2 regions of the Krasilnikovia cinnamomea genome follow, and region 1 is predicted to be linked to the other one. Evidence: riboswitches for the same ligand, from Rfam matches in the RefSeq annotation. Region 1 holds a riboswitch; the other holds the start of a gene.

Region 1 (5,585 bases):
AGCGGGTCGAGCGTGAAGATCAGCGGCAGCGAGAACACCAGGGCCGCACCGAGCTTGGCGACCGGGTTGCGGCGGGCCAGCGGCGCGGTCGGGTCGGCGATCGGGGTGAAGGTGAGGCTCACGCGGGTCGCCGGCGGTCAGGCGGCTCGGCGGCCCTGCCGCGGTCCGGGGCGGGAGCCGTGGAGGCCGAGTTGCGGGGCGGCGGCGCCAGCGCGTGCACCCGGTCGGCGAGGGCCGCCACGAACGCGTCGTCGTGGGTCACCGCCACGATCCCGTGCCCGCCGTCGCGCAGCCGCGCCAGCAGGTCGACCAGCTCGATCCACGTACGCCGGTCCTGGCCGAACGTCGGCTCGTCCAGCACCAGCAGCCGCGGGGCGGTGGCCAGGGCGGTCGCCACGCTGAGGCGGCGCGCCTCGCCGCCGGAGAGGGTGTGCGGGTTCGCCTCGGCCAGCCGGGTCAGCCGCAGCCGGTCCAGCAGTTCGTCCACCGTGGCCGCCACCTCGGCGGCCGGGCGCCCCACGCGGCGTGGGCCCAGCGCCAGCTCGTCGCGTACCCGGGCGGTCACGAACTGGTGCTCCGGCTGCTGGAACACCGACCCGATCCGCTGGGTCAGCACGGCGGCCCGCCACCGGTGCGGCGGCCGGGGGTCGCCGAACGCCTCGACCGTCCCGGATCCGGGGGCCAGCAGCCCGCCCAGCAGCAACGCGAGGGTGCTCTTCCCGGCCCCGTTCGGACCGGTGACGGCGACGACCTCGCCGGCCCGGACGGACATGTCGACCGCGGCGAGGCGGCCGGGAACGGCGACCGCCCGCGCCCGTACCAGAGGATCGGCCGGTGGGGCGACGGCCCGGCGCGGGGCGATCGGCCGGCCCGGCACCCAGACCCCCTGCTCGGCGAGGTGGTCGCCGTGCGCGGCGAAGACCGCGGCGGGCGGGCCGTCCGCGCGGATCCCGCCGCCCGGCTCCAGCACGACCACCCGGTCGACCAGGGGCAGCGCCTCGGCCACCCGGTGCTCGACCAGGATCAGGGTGGTGTCGGGGTCCCGGGCGCGGGTGATCGCGTCGCGCACCTGGGCGGCGCCGGCGGGGTCCAGGTTGGCGGTCGGCTCGTCGAGCAGCAGCAGCCCGGGGCGCAACGCCAGCACCCCGGCGAGCGCGAGCCGCTGCTGTTCGCCGCCGGACAGGGCCGCGGTGGGCCGCTCCCGTGGGTACGCGAAGCCGACCCGCGCCAGCGCCGCGTCGACCCGGGGCCAGATGTCCTCGGCCGGGACTCCCCGGTTCTCCAGCCCGAACGCCACGTCGTCGCCGCTGCGGGCCATGACGAGCTGGGTCTGCGGGTCCTGGAAGACGATGCCGACGCGTTCGCGGGCCTTGCGCGGATCCAGGCCGTCGATCTCGACCTCGCCCTCGGCCTGCCCGGAGTCCTCGGGCAGCAGCGCGGCCAGCGCCGCCAGCAGGGTGCTCTTGCCCGCCCCGGAAGGGCCCAGCAGGAGCACCCGCTCACCGTGCGCGATGCGCAGGTCGACGCCGCGTACGGCCCTCGCGCGGCGCCCGGCGTGGCGCCACCCGAACCCGCGCAGGACGACCTCCGCCATCGCTCAGACCAGCGCGCGGTCGCGGCCCGACGCGAACCGGTCCAGCACCCCGGTGGGTGCCAGCGCCCGCACCAGCAGCCAGCCGCCGACCCCGGCGATCACGGTGCTGCTGGCGATCGTCAGCAGCGCGTACGGAACGCGGTACCCCCACAGCTCGTACGCGGCGTTCCAGTAGAAGAAGTCGAACAGCGCGGCGCCGACACCCGTCAGCGCCCCCGCCAGCAGCGCCGCCGGCAGCTTGTACGAGCGGTAGCGCAGCGCCGCGAACGCCAGCTCCGCGCCGAGGCCCTGCAGCACCCCCTGCACGATGACGATGGCGCCCCACTGGTCGCCCAGCAGCGCGGAGATGAGCGCGGCGAGGGTCTCGGTGAACAGGGACGCGCCCGGCTTGCGGATGATCAGACCGCTGAGCACGGCGGGCATCAGCCACACTCCGTACAGCAGGGCCTGGGCCGGGGGGAAGAACGCGAAGGCGCCCGAGGTGGCGGCCCACAGCAGGTTCCAGGCCCAGAAGACGACACCGAACGCCACGGCGATCACCGACGCGATCACGATGTCGACCGTCCGCCAGCGGTAGGTGGGTGTCGCGCCGACGTCGGCGGTTGTCATGGTGCCTCCCGGGGGCTCTATCGCGAACCGAGAGAGGGCGCACGTCGGCGCGGCTGGAGAGACCGAACTCCCTGCGCTGGCATTACCCAGATCAGGTTCGAGGGTCTGCGGGCCGGGCGGCCCGCACTCTCAGCGCTGTGCGCTCCCCTGTCGGATTGCATGTGTTTCGATGACGCTAACACCAGGTCGGAGCGGGGGACAGCGAGGGGAGATCACGCATGGAGATCAAAGCGCGCGGGCTCAGCTTCGACGTGTACGCCGACGGCCCCCCGGACGGCGAGCCGGTGCTGCTGCTGCACGGCTTCCCCCAGGACCACCGCGAGTTCGATCTGATCATCCCGCGACTGCACGCGGCCGGGTTGCGTACCTACGCGCTGGATCAGCGCGGTTACAGCGCGGGCGCCCGCCCGGACGGGGTGGCCGCGTACCGGCTGCCCGAGGCGGCCGCGGACGCCGTCGCGGTGCTGGACGCGCTCGGCTGCGAGTCGGTGCACGTGGTGGGCCACGACTGGGGTGCCCAGGTGGGCTGGCTGCTGGCGGCCGGGCATCCGCACCGGGTCCGCACGTACACGTCGGTGTCGGTGCCGCATCCGCGGGCGCTGGCGGGCGCGCTGCGCCGGGAGCTGCGGCAGCGGCTGCGGTTCGCGTACATGGCGGTCTTCCGGGCCGGGTTCGCGGAGCGGCTGCTGCTGGCCCGCGACGGTGCGATGCTGCGGTCGATGCTGAAGCCGATCGGCCCGCGCGCCGACGGGTACGCCGAGGCGATGCGCGAGCCCGGTCGGCTGACCGGCGCCCTGAACTGGTACCGGGCGCTGACCCGGGGCCAGCTTGCCGGGGTGGGGAAGATCACCGTGCCGACCACGTACGTGTGGGGTGAGGCGGACCCGGTGCTGGGCCGGACGGCCGCACTGGCCACCGGGGAGTGGATCCAGGCGGACTACCGGCTCGTCGCGTTGCGCGACGTCGGCCACTGGGTGCCGGAGGAGGCACCGGAGACGCTGGCCGAGGCGGTGCTGGCCCGGGTGGGAGTTTGATCATCCGTCGCCGCGGGGATGTCCCAGGCAGTCGAGCGTGGGGAGGATGCCGATGGGTGACGAGAAGGGCGGGCTGCCGGGTGAGAGCGAGCGGGAGCGCTGGAACCGCAACTTCGCCGACCTGCTGCAGGAGCTGCGGGTGGCGCAGACCGGCGTGCAGATCCTGTTCGCGTTCCTGCTGACGCTGCCGTTCAGTAGCGGCTTTCCGCACACGAACGCCTTCCAGCGCGTCGTCTACCTGGTGGCGTTGATCTCCGCGGCGTTCGCGACCACGCACCTGATCGCGCCGGTGGCGTTCCACCGGGCCCTGTTCCGCCGGGGCCGCAAGCCCGAGCTGGTCCGCTACGCGCACCGGATGGCCACCACCGGGCTGGCCTTCATGCTGATCTCGATGGTCAGCAGCGTCCTGCTCATCACCGACTACCTGCTGAACCGCTGGGCCGCGTTGAGCCTCACGGTCTTCATCGGCGCCTGGTTCCTGACGTACTGGGTGATTCTGCCGTATGTGCGGCGCAGCTGGATCGACGCCGAGGACGTGGCCGAGGACCGCGAGTACGCCGAGGATTCGCCGGGTGAGCAGCGGTGACCCGGTCAGCGCCGGGCCGGTCGCAGTCCGAGGCAGCGCAGTTCCAGCGCGGCCAGCGCGTCCACCGCCTCGGGGTCACCGTCGCGCCAGGACTGTGCGATGTCCGGGCCCAGCCGGGTCAGCTCGTTGAGGGGCCGGCCCGCCAGCGCCCGCAACGCCAGCAGGTCCCGCCCGGCGGGCTGCTGGCGGACCCGGCTGGCCACCCCGGCCCGGCGCATCCAGCGCAGCCGTAGCGGCAGCCAGCCCAGCAGCACCAGGGTGAGCGGCAGCGCCACCACCACGAAAGCCATGACCAGGGCCACGGTGCCGATCAGCTCCTGCTGCTGGCGTCCCGCGTCGGCCAGCGAGCGGGCCGCGTCGGCGGCCCCGGTGAACGGTCTGGTGAGCTGGTCGCCGACCACGGGGACGCCGCCGACCTTGCCACCCACGTCGGCGAGGTTGTCGGCGATGCTGGTGCCCGCGCCCTCGAGTTTCGCGCCGGGCACAGCGAGCTTCAGCACGGTCGAGTGCACCCAGAGGGCGACGCGGATCCAGAAGTAGACCCACACCACGACGAGCAGGTCGGTGACGATCTGGCGGGCGGCAACGGGGAGCCGGTCGGCGTACCACTTCACGCGCGACAGCGTCGCACGAGCGGGGCCGCCGCGCCCGGTGACGCGGTCAGCGCCGGGCGCAACCCGGGCAGGTGCCGAAGATCTCGACGGTGTGCGAGACGTGCACGAAGCCGTGCTGGCCCGCCACCCGGTCCGCCCACGCCTCCACGGCCGGGCCCTCCACCTCCACCGCCCGGCCGCAGGAGCGGCACACCAGGTGGTGATGGTGGCCCTGGCTGCAGCGCCGGTACAGGTGTTCCCCGCCGGGCGGGCGCATCACGTCGATCTCGCCCGCGTCGGCCAGCGCCTGCAACGTCCGGTAGACCGTGGTGAGGCCGACCCGTTCGCCGCGGGCCCGCAGCATGGCGTGCAGGTCCTGGGCGCTGTGGAAGCCCTCGGCGGTGGCCAGCACCGCGCTGACGGCGCTGCGCTGGCGCGTGTTGCGTACCGCGGTGGCGGCCGGTTCCCCGGTCACGGGGCGCCTTCCTTGGCGTGGCTGACCGCGTCCGCGACGATGTGCGCGACGTGCTCGTCCACAAGCGAGTAGGCGATCTCGCGCCCGCGCCGGGCGCCGCGCACCACCCCGGCCCCGCGCAGCACCCGCAGGTGCTGCGAGACCAGCGGCTGCGGTGCCCCCAGCTTCTCCACCAGCTCGTGCACGCAGCGCTCACCGGCACCGAGCTCGGCCACGATGGCGACGCGGATCGGCGCGGAGAGCGCCCGTAGCAGCTCCCCGGCCGCCTCGTAGGCCTCGTAGCCGGTCGTCGTCGTCACCGCAGCCACGGTACCGCTTACCCGTGCAGCACCACGTCGGGCGGTTCGACGACCCGCTCCGGTGCGGCGGCCGGGGTGGCCCGGCGGCGCAGCGCCCGCCACGTACCGGCACCCACGGTGAGCGCGACGAACGCCGCGATCGCCAGGATCACGATGGTCGCCCCGGGCGCGGTGTCGACCGCGCCGGACACCCATACGCCGCTGGCGGCCGCGCCGACCCCGATGACCATGGCGACGGTCATGGTGGTCCGGAACCCGCTGGTGATCTGCTGGGCGGCGGCCACCGGCACCACCATGAGCGCGCTGACCAGCAGCAGACCCACGGTGCGCATGGCGATCGTGACGGTCACCGCGGTGGTCACCGCCATCACCAGATTCAGCGTACGGACGGGCAG
Region 2 (5,585 bases), 720 kb from region 1:
CCGATGTGTCGTTCCGGGTCGGTGAGGGCGCCAAGGTCGCCCTGGTCGGGCCGAACGGCGCGGGCAAGACGACACTGCTGCGCATGGTCGCCGGGGACCTGCCGGTCCAGACGGGCACGATCGCCCGCTCCGGCGGGCTGGGCGTCATGCGGCAGTTCATCGGGATGATCGGCGACGACCGTACGCTCGAAGATCTGGCCCTGTCGCTGGTCGCACCGCCGCTGCGGGCGGCGGGGGAGCGGCTCGCGGCGGCCGCGGCCGCGCTGTCGGACACGGAGAAGTCGCAGCTGGCGTACGCGAATGCGCTGGCGCACTGGGGTGAGGCCGGCGGGTACGACGCCGAGGTGCTGTTCGACACCGTGGCCGTCGCCATCCTGGACAAGCCGTGGGAGGGCGTGCGGCACCGGCCGGTGCGTACGCTCTCCGGCGGGCAGCAGAAGCGCTTCGCGCTGGATCTGCTGCTGCGCGGCACGGACGAGGTGCTGCTGCTCGACGAGCCGGACAACTTCCTCGACGTGCCGGGCAAGCGGTGGCTGGAGGCGCGGCTGCGCGAGTCGGCCAAGTCCGTGCTGTACGTCTCGCACGACCGGGAACTGCTGAACCAGACCGCCGGGCGGGTCGTGGCCGTCGAGGGCGGCAGCGCGTGGGTCCACCCGGGCGGGTTCGCGTCGTGGCACGAGGCGCGGGCCGACCGGCACGACCGGCTGCTGGAGTCGCGGCGGCGCTGGGACGAGGAGCACCAGAAGCTGCGCGAGCTGGTGCTGACGTTGAAGCAGAAGGCCACGTACAACGACGGGATGGCGTCGCGGTACCAGGCCGCGCAGACCCGGCTGCGCAAGTTCGAGGAGGCGGGGCCGCCGCCGCTGCCGCCGAAGGAACAGTCGGTGCGGATGAACCTGCGCGGCGGGCGTACCGGCAAACGGGCGGTGGTCTGCGAGCAGTTGGAGCTGGAGAACCTGACGTTCCCGTTCGACCTGGAGGTCTGGTACGGCGACCGGGTGGCGGTGCTCGGCGCGAACGGCACCGGCAAGTCGCACTTCCTGCGGCTGCTGGCGGCCGGCGGCAGCGACCCGGACGCGGAACACAAGCCCGTCGACGGCGCGCCGCTGGCGCACGTGGCGCACGACGGCGTCGCGCGGCTCGGGGCGCGGGTGCGGCCGGGGCACTTCTCCCAGACGCACGACCGGCCGGAGCTGCTCGACCGTACCCTCGTGGAGATCTTGTGGCGGGGCGACGATCACCGGTCCGGTGTGGACCGGGCCGGGGCCATGAAGGCGCTCAACCGGTACGAGCTGGCCGGCCAGGGCGATCAGCTGTTCGGGACGCTGTCCGGGGGGCAGCAGGCGCGCTTCCTGGTGCTGCTGTTGGAGCTGTCCGGCGCGACGATGCTGCTGCTCGACGAGCCGACCGACAACCTCGACCTGGCGTCGGCGGAGGCGCTGGAGGAGGGGCTGCTGGCGTACGAGGGGACGGTGATCGCGGTGACGCATGACCGGTGGTTCACGCGGGGCTTCGACCGGTACGTCCTGTTTCAGGCGGATGGCGAGGTGGTGGAGACCCCGGAGCCCGTGTGGGACGTACGCTGATTGTCCTCAACCGCGCGGGCCCGCTGCCGATAGTCCGCTGCGCACCCTGTCGCTCCGGCCTTGTCCCCGGGCCGACGATGCCGGGTCGCAGGCCAGGAGGAACGGATGCCCGGGAGAGTGACCACGGTTCTCGCACGGTGGTCGCGCAAGCGCCCGCGCCTGCGGTTCGTCGCGGCGGCGCTGGTCCTGCCGGTGACCGCTGCCGTGGTGTGGCCGGGGCTGCCGCACGCGTTCGGCCAACCGGGCGTCGACCCGGAGACGCTGTGCCGGCAGGTGCTTGAGGAGATGAGGTCGTCCGCCGAGGGCCGGTCCTTGTTCGAGAGCGCCGTCGCCGACTGCACGGTGGTGGTGCGCGACAAGTCCGCCGGTGGGCAGCTCATGGCGGCGCGGTCCCTGCTCGCCGGACTGGTATCGGCAGGCGCGCCACGGCCCGTGGCCATGGCGAGCGGTGCCGCTCCGGGCTGCGTCCGCGGACCGGGCCGGCCGGTGCTCGCCACGACGATACCGACGTTGTCGGCGACGTTCGCCGCGATGCAGAACGTCCAGGAGACCACGTTCGAGCTGCGGCGCCTCGGTGGCACGCAGGACATCTTCGCGGTCACGACCAGCGGACAGGATCCCGGCCAGCCCGCGACCGTGGACATCGAGCGGGATCAGTTCGGGCCCGGAGAGTCGTACCAGTGGCGGGTGCGGGCGCGTGGGGACCAGGCCGTTGAGGATGCGGCCTGGCAGCAGGCAGCCGTGGCGGCCGGTGACGGTGACATCGACGAGACCAGGTATCACAGCAGCCTGCCGGGCTGGTCGGACTGGTGCGAGTTCACCGTGTCCGCCGACGCGCCCGACCTGCGCTCCCTCGACCCGAACATCGACCTCGACAACGTGCGGGAACTCGGGCTGCGGCCCGACCGGCGCTACGCGGTCACCTTGACCGTCCGGGAATGGCGGACCGTCCTCGAACCCCTCGAGTTCGACGTCGGGAGCGTCATTGACGCGGACAACGGGTCCGAGGAAGTCGCGACGAACCCGGCGGGAAATATTGGGACGGCGATCCGGGGACGGATCCGGGCCGTCGGCGCGACGGCCCCCGCGAGCCGACCTGTCTCCGTCACGCTGGACGGTGGTCAGTGGGCCTCGCTCGCATGGGAGCTGGCCAACTGGGCGGGCATCCAGGACGAGATGGCGGACGAGGACGAGGAGGTTCCGGACGGTGCGGCGTTCTGGGCGCTGCTCGACCGGATCTCGACCCGGCTGGGCGGCCCCGCCCACCCGACCCTCGGCCACGAGCGGTGACCTCCGCCGATCCTTTCGCCCGCTCCGCGCCGTAGCGGATCGAAACGCATCTTCCCTGGTAGGACCCGCCTCAGTAGTGCGCGCAGGCGTGCCCGCAGTGTGCCAAACGGACAACGCGGCTTTACGGGGGACGGGGAGCGCGGCTATCGTCCAGGCAGAACAACCTCACGGGAGTCCGGTGTACCGGGCTGAGAGGGGGGCTGCAGCCCCCGACCGTCGAACCTGATCCGGATCATGCCGGCGCAGGGAGGAGTGAGTTGTGGGCTCTGCGTTTCCCCGCCTGCACGTCATCACGGACGCGCGGCCCGGCCGTGACGCCCTGGGCGTGGTCGCGGCCGCCGTCGCCGCCGCCACCGGGACCCCGGACACCCTGGCCGTCCAGGTACGCGTCGAGGACGACGTCACCGACCGGGCGGCGTACGAGTTCGGGCTGGCCGTCGCCCGGATCTGCCGTCCCGCCGGGGTGATGGTCCTGGTCAACGATCGGCTGGATGTCGCGGTCGCGGTCGACGCGGACGGTGCGCACGTGGGCGCGGACGACCTGCCGGTCGCGGCCGCGCGCGGGGTGCTCGGGCCTGCGGCGGTCCTCGGCGCCACCTGCCGCGAGCCGGTGTCGGCCCGCGCGGCGGTCGCGGCGGGCGCCACGTACCTCGGGGTGGGACCGGCGTTTCAGACCAGCACGAAGGCCGGGTTGCCGGCGCCGCTCGGCGCGCCCGGCATCGGGGCGGTGGCCGGGGCCGTCGAGTCCACTCCGGTCATCGCGATCGGCGGAGTCGACGTCGACGCGGTCGGCGAGTTGCGCGCGGCGGGTGCGTACGGCGTCGCGGTGGTCGGTGCGCTGGCCCACAGCGCGAACCCGCAGGCCGCCACGTCCGCGCTGCTCAAGGCGCTCGCATGAGCCGCGCGGCTGGTCGGCTGGCGGGGAGCACCGCCGGGCGACGGGCGGGTGCGTTGTGAGTGGCACACCGGATGTCGCGGTCGTCGGTGGCGGGATCGTGGGGCTGGCCATCGCCTGGCGGCTGACCCAGCGCGGTGCGCGGGTCGTCGTGCACGACCCGGGTCCGCCGGGTGCCTGGCACGTGGCGGCCGGGATGCTGGCGCCTGGCGGCGAATCGCCGTTCGAGCGTCCGGCGCTGGGGCGGCTGATGGCCGAGTCGGCGCGCCGCTGGCCCGGCTTCGCGGCGGAGCTGGGCGCCCAGACCGGGCAGGACCTGGGGTACGACGAGACCGGCACGCTGGGTGTCGCCCTGACCGTGGACGACGTGGCCGAGGCGAGCCGCGTGTGGCGCCATCTCGGACTGACCCGGCTGGGGCCGAGCTCGTTGCGGGACCGCGAGCCCGCGCTGTCACCCCGGGTGCGTGCCGGTGCCCATGTCCCCGACGACCGCCAGGTCGACCCGCGCCGGGTGGTCGGCGCGCTGCGGGGGGCGCTCGGCGCGGCCGTGGTGCCCACGGCGGTGTCCCGCCTCGACGAGGTGCGGGCCGGGCGGGTCGTGGTGGCGGCCGGGTGCGGTACGGCCGCGCTCACCGGGCTGCCGGTGCGGCCCGTGAAGGGGCAGCTGCTGCGGCTGCGCGGGGAGCCGGACACGTTCCGGCACGTGGTCAGCGGCTACGCCGACGGGCGGCACGTCTACCTGGTGCCGCGCGCCGACGGCGAGGTGGTGGTCGGCGCGACCCAGGAGGAGCGTACGGATCGGACGGTCACCGCCGGCGGCGTGCACGACCTGCTGCGGGCGGCGCTGGACCTGGTGCCCACGCTGCGCGAGTTCGCGCTGACCGAGACCATGGTGGGTTTCCGTCCCGCCACCCCGGACAACGCGCCGCTGCTCGGCGCGCTCGACGACCGTACGGTCGTCGCGGCCGGGCACCACCGCAACGGGGTGCTGCTGGCCCCCGTCACCGCCGACCTGATCGCCGACCTGGTGACCGCCGGTACGGCCGATCCGATGCTGGCCGAGTTCCACCCCGGGAGGTTCGCATGCGCCTGACCGTCAACGGATCCCCGCACGCCGTCGACGACGCCGTCACGGTCGCGGGCCTGGTGTCCACCCTCACCGAGGCGCGTCGCGGCGTCGCGGTCGCCGTGAACGGTGAGGTGGTGCCGCGCTCGGGCTGGTCGGCGGCGGTGCTGCGGGACGGCGACCGGGTCGAGGTGCTGACCGCGGCGCAGGGAGGCTGACCATGTTGCTGGGAGATTCACGGCTGATCCTGGGTACGGGCGGGGCCAGCAGCCTCGCCGCGCTGGAGTCGGCGATCGTCGCCTCCGGTACGGAGATCGTCACGGTGGCGCTGCGCCGGGTCGATGCGGCCGGGCCGGGCCTGCTGCCCATGCTCGACCGGCTCGGCGTGCGGGTGCTGCCAAACACGGCGGGCTGCTACACGGCCGGGGACGCGGTGAAGGCCGCCCACCTGGCGCGCGAGGCGTTCGAGACGGACTGGGTGAAGCTGGAGGTCATCGGCGACGAGCGCACCCTGCTGCCGGACGCGGTGGAGCTGCTGCGGGCGGCGGAGACGCTGGTGGCCGACGGGTTCACGGTGCTGCCGTACACCAGTGACGACCCGATTCTGGCGCGCCGTCTCGCCGATGCCGGCTGCGCGGCGGTGATGCCGGCGGGCGCGCCGATCGGCTCGGGGCTCGGGGTGACCAACCCGCACCACATCCGGCTCATCCGGGATTCCGTGGACGTTCCGGTGATCCTCGACGCGGGC

Evidence for each region. A riboswitch is a leader RNA that binds a small molecule or an ion and turns the genes downstream of it on or off. The one in region 1 is predicted to bind thiamine pyrophosphate.
Region 2: another riboswitch for thiamine pyrophosphate. It lies ahead of EV385_RS18890 (thiamine phosphate synthase); the one in region 1 lies ahead of EV385_RS22300 (ECF transporter S component).

Annotation. Positions count from the first base shown of each region.
Region 1 covers NZ_SHKY01000001.1:4,871,160-4,876,744, forward strand. Annotated here, with positions in the region: gene EV385_RS22290 (energy-coupling factor transporter transmembrane component T family protein) at 1-122, opposite strand, end outside; gene EV385_RS22295 (ABC transporter ATP-binding protein) at 119-1,594, opposite strand; gene EV385_RS22300 (ECF transporter S component) at 1,598-2,203, opposite strand; TPP riboswitch at 2,254-2,362, opposite strand; gene EV385_RS22305 (alpha/beta fold hydrolase) at 2,422-3,237, shown strand; gene EV385_RS22310 (DUF6328 family protein) at 3,290-3,823, shown strand; gene EV385_RS22315 (hypothetical protein) at 3,829-4,437, opposite strand; gene EV385_RS22320 (Fur family transcriptional regulator) at 4,484-4,891, opposite strand; gene EV385_RS22325 (ArsR/SmtB family transcription factor) at 4,888-5,190, opposite strand; gene EV385_RS22330 (metal ABC transporter permease) at 5,208-5,585, opposite strand, start outside.
Region 2 covers NZ_SHKY01000001.1:4,155,743-4,161,327, forward strand. Annotated here, with positions in the region: gene EV385_RS18880 (ABC-F family ATP-binding cassette domain-containing protein) at 1-1,586, shown strand, start outside; gene EV385_RS18885 (hypothetical protein) at 1,692-2,876, shown strand; TPP riboswitch at 3,034-3,142, shown strand; gene EV385_RS18890 (thiamine phosphate synthase) at 3,157-3,774, shown strand; gene thiO (glycine oxidase ThiO) at 3,830-4,864, shown strand; gene thiS (sulfur carrier protein ThiS) at 4,855-5,055, shown strand; gene EV385_RS18905 (thiazole synthase) at 5,058-5,585, shown strand, end outside.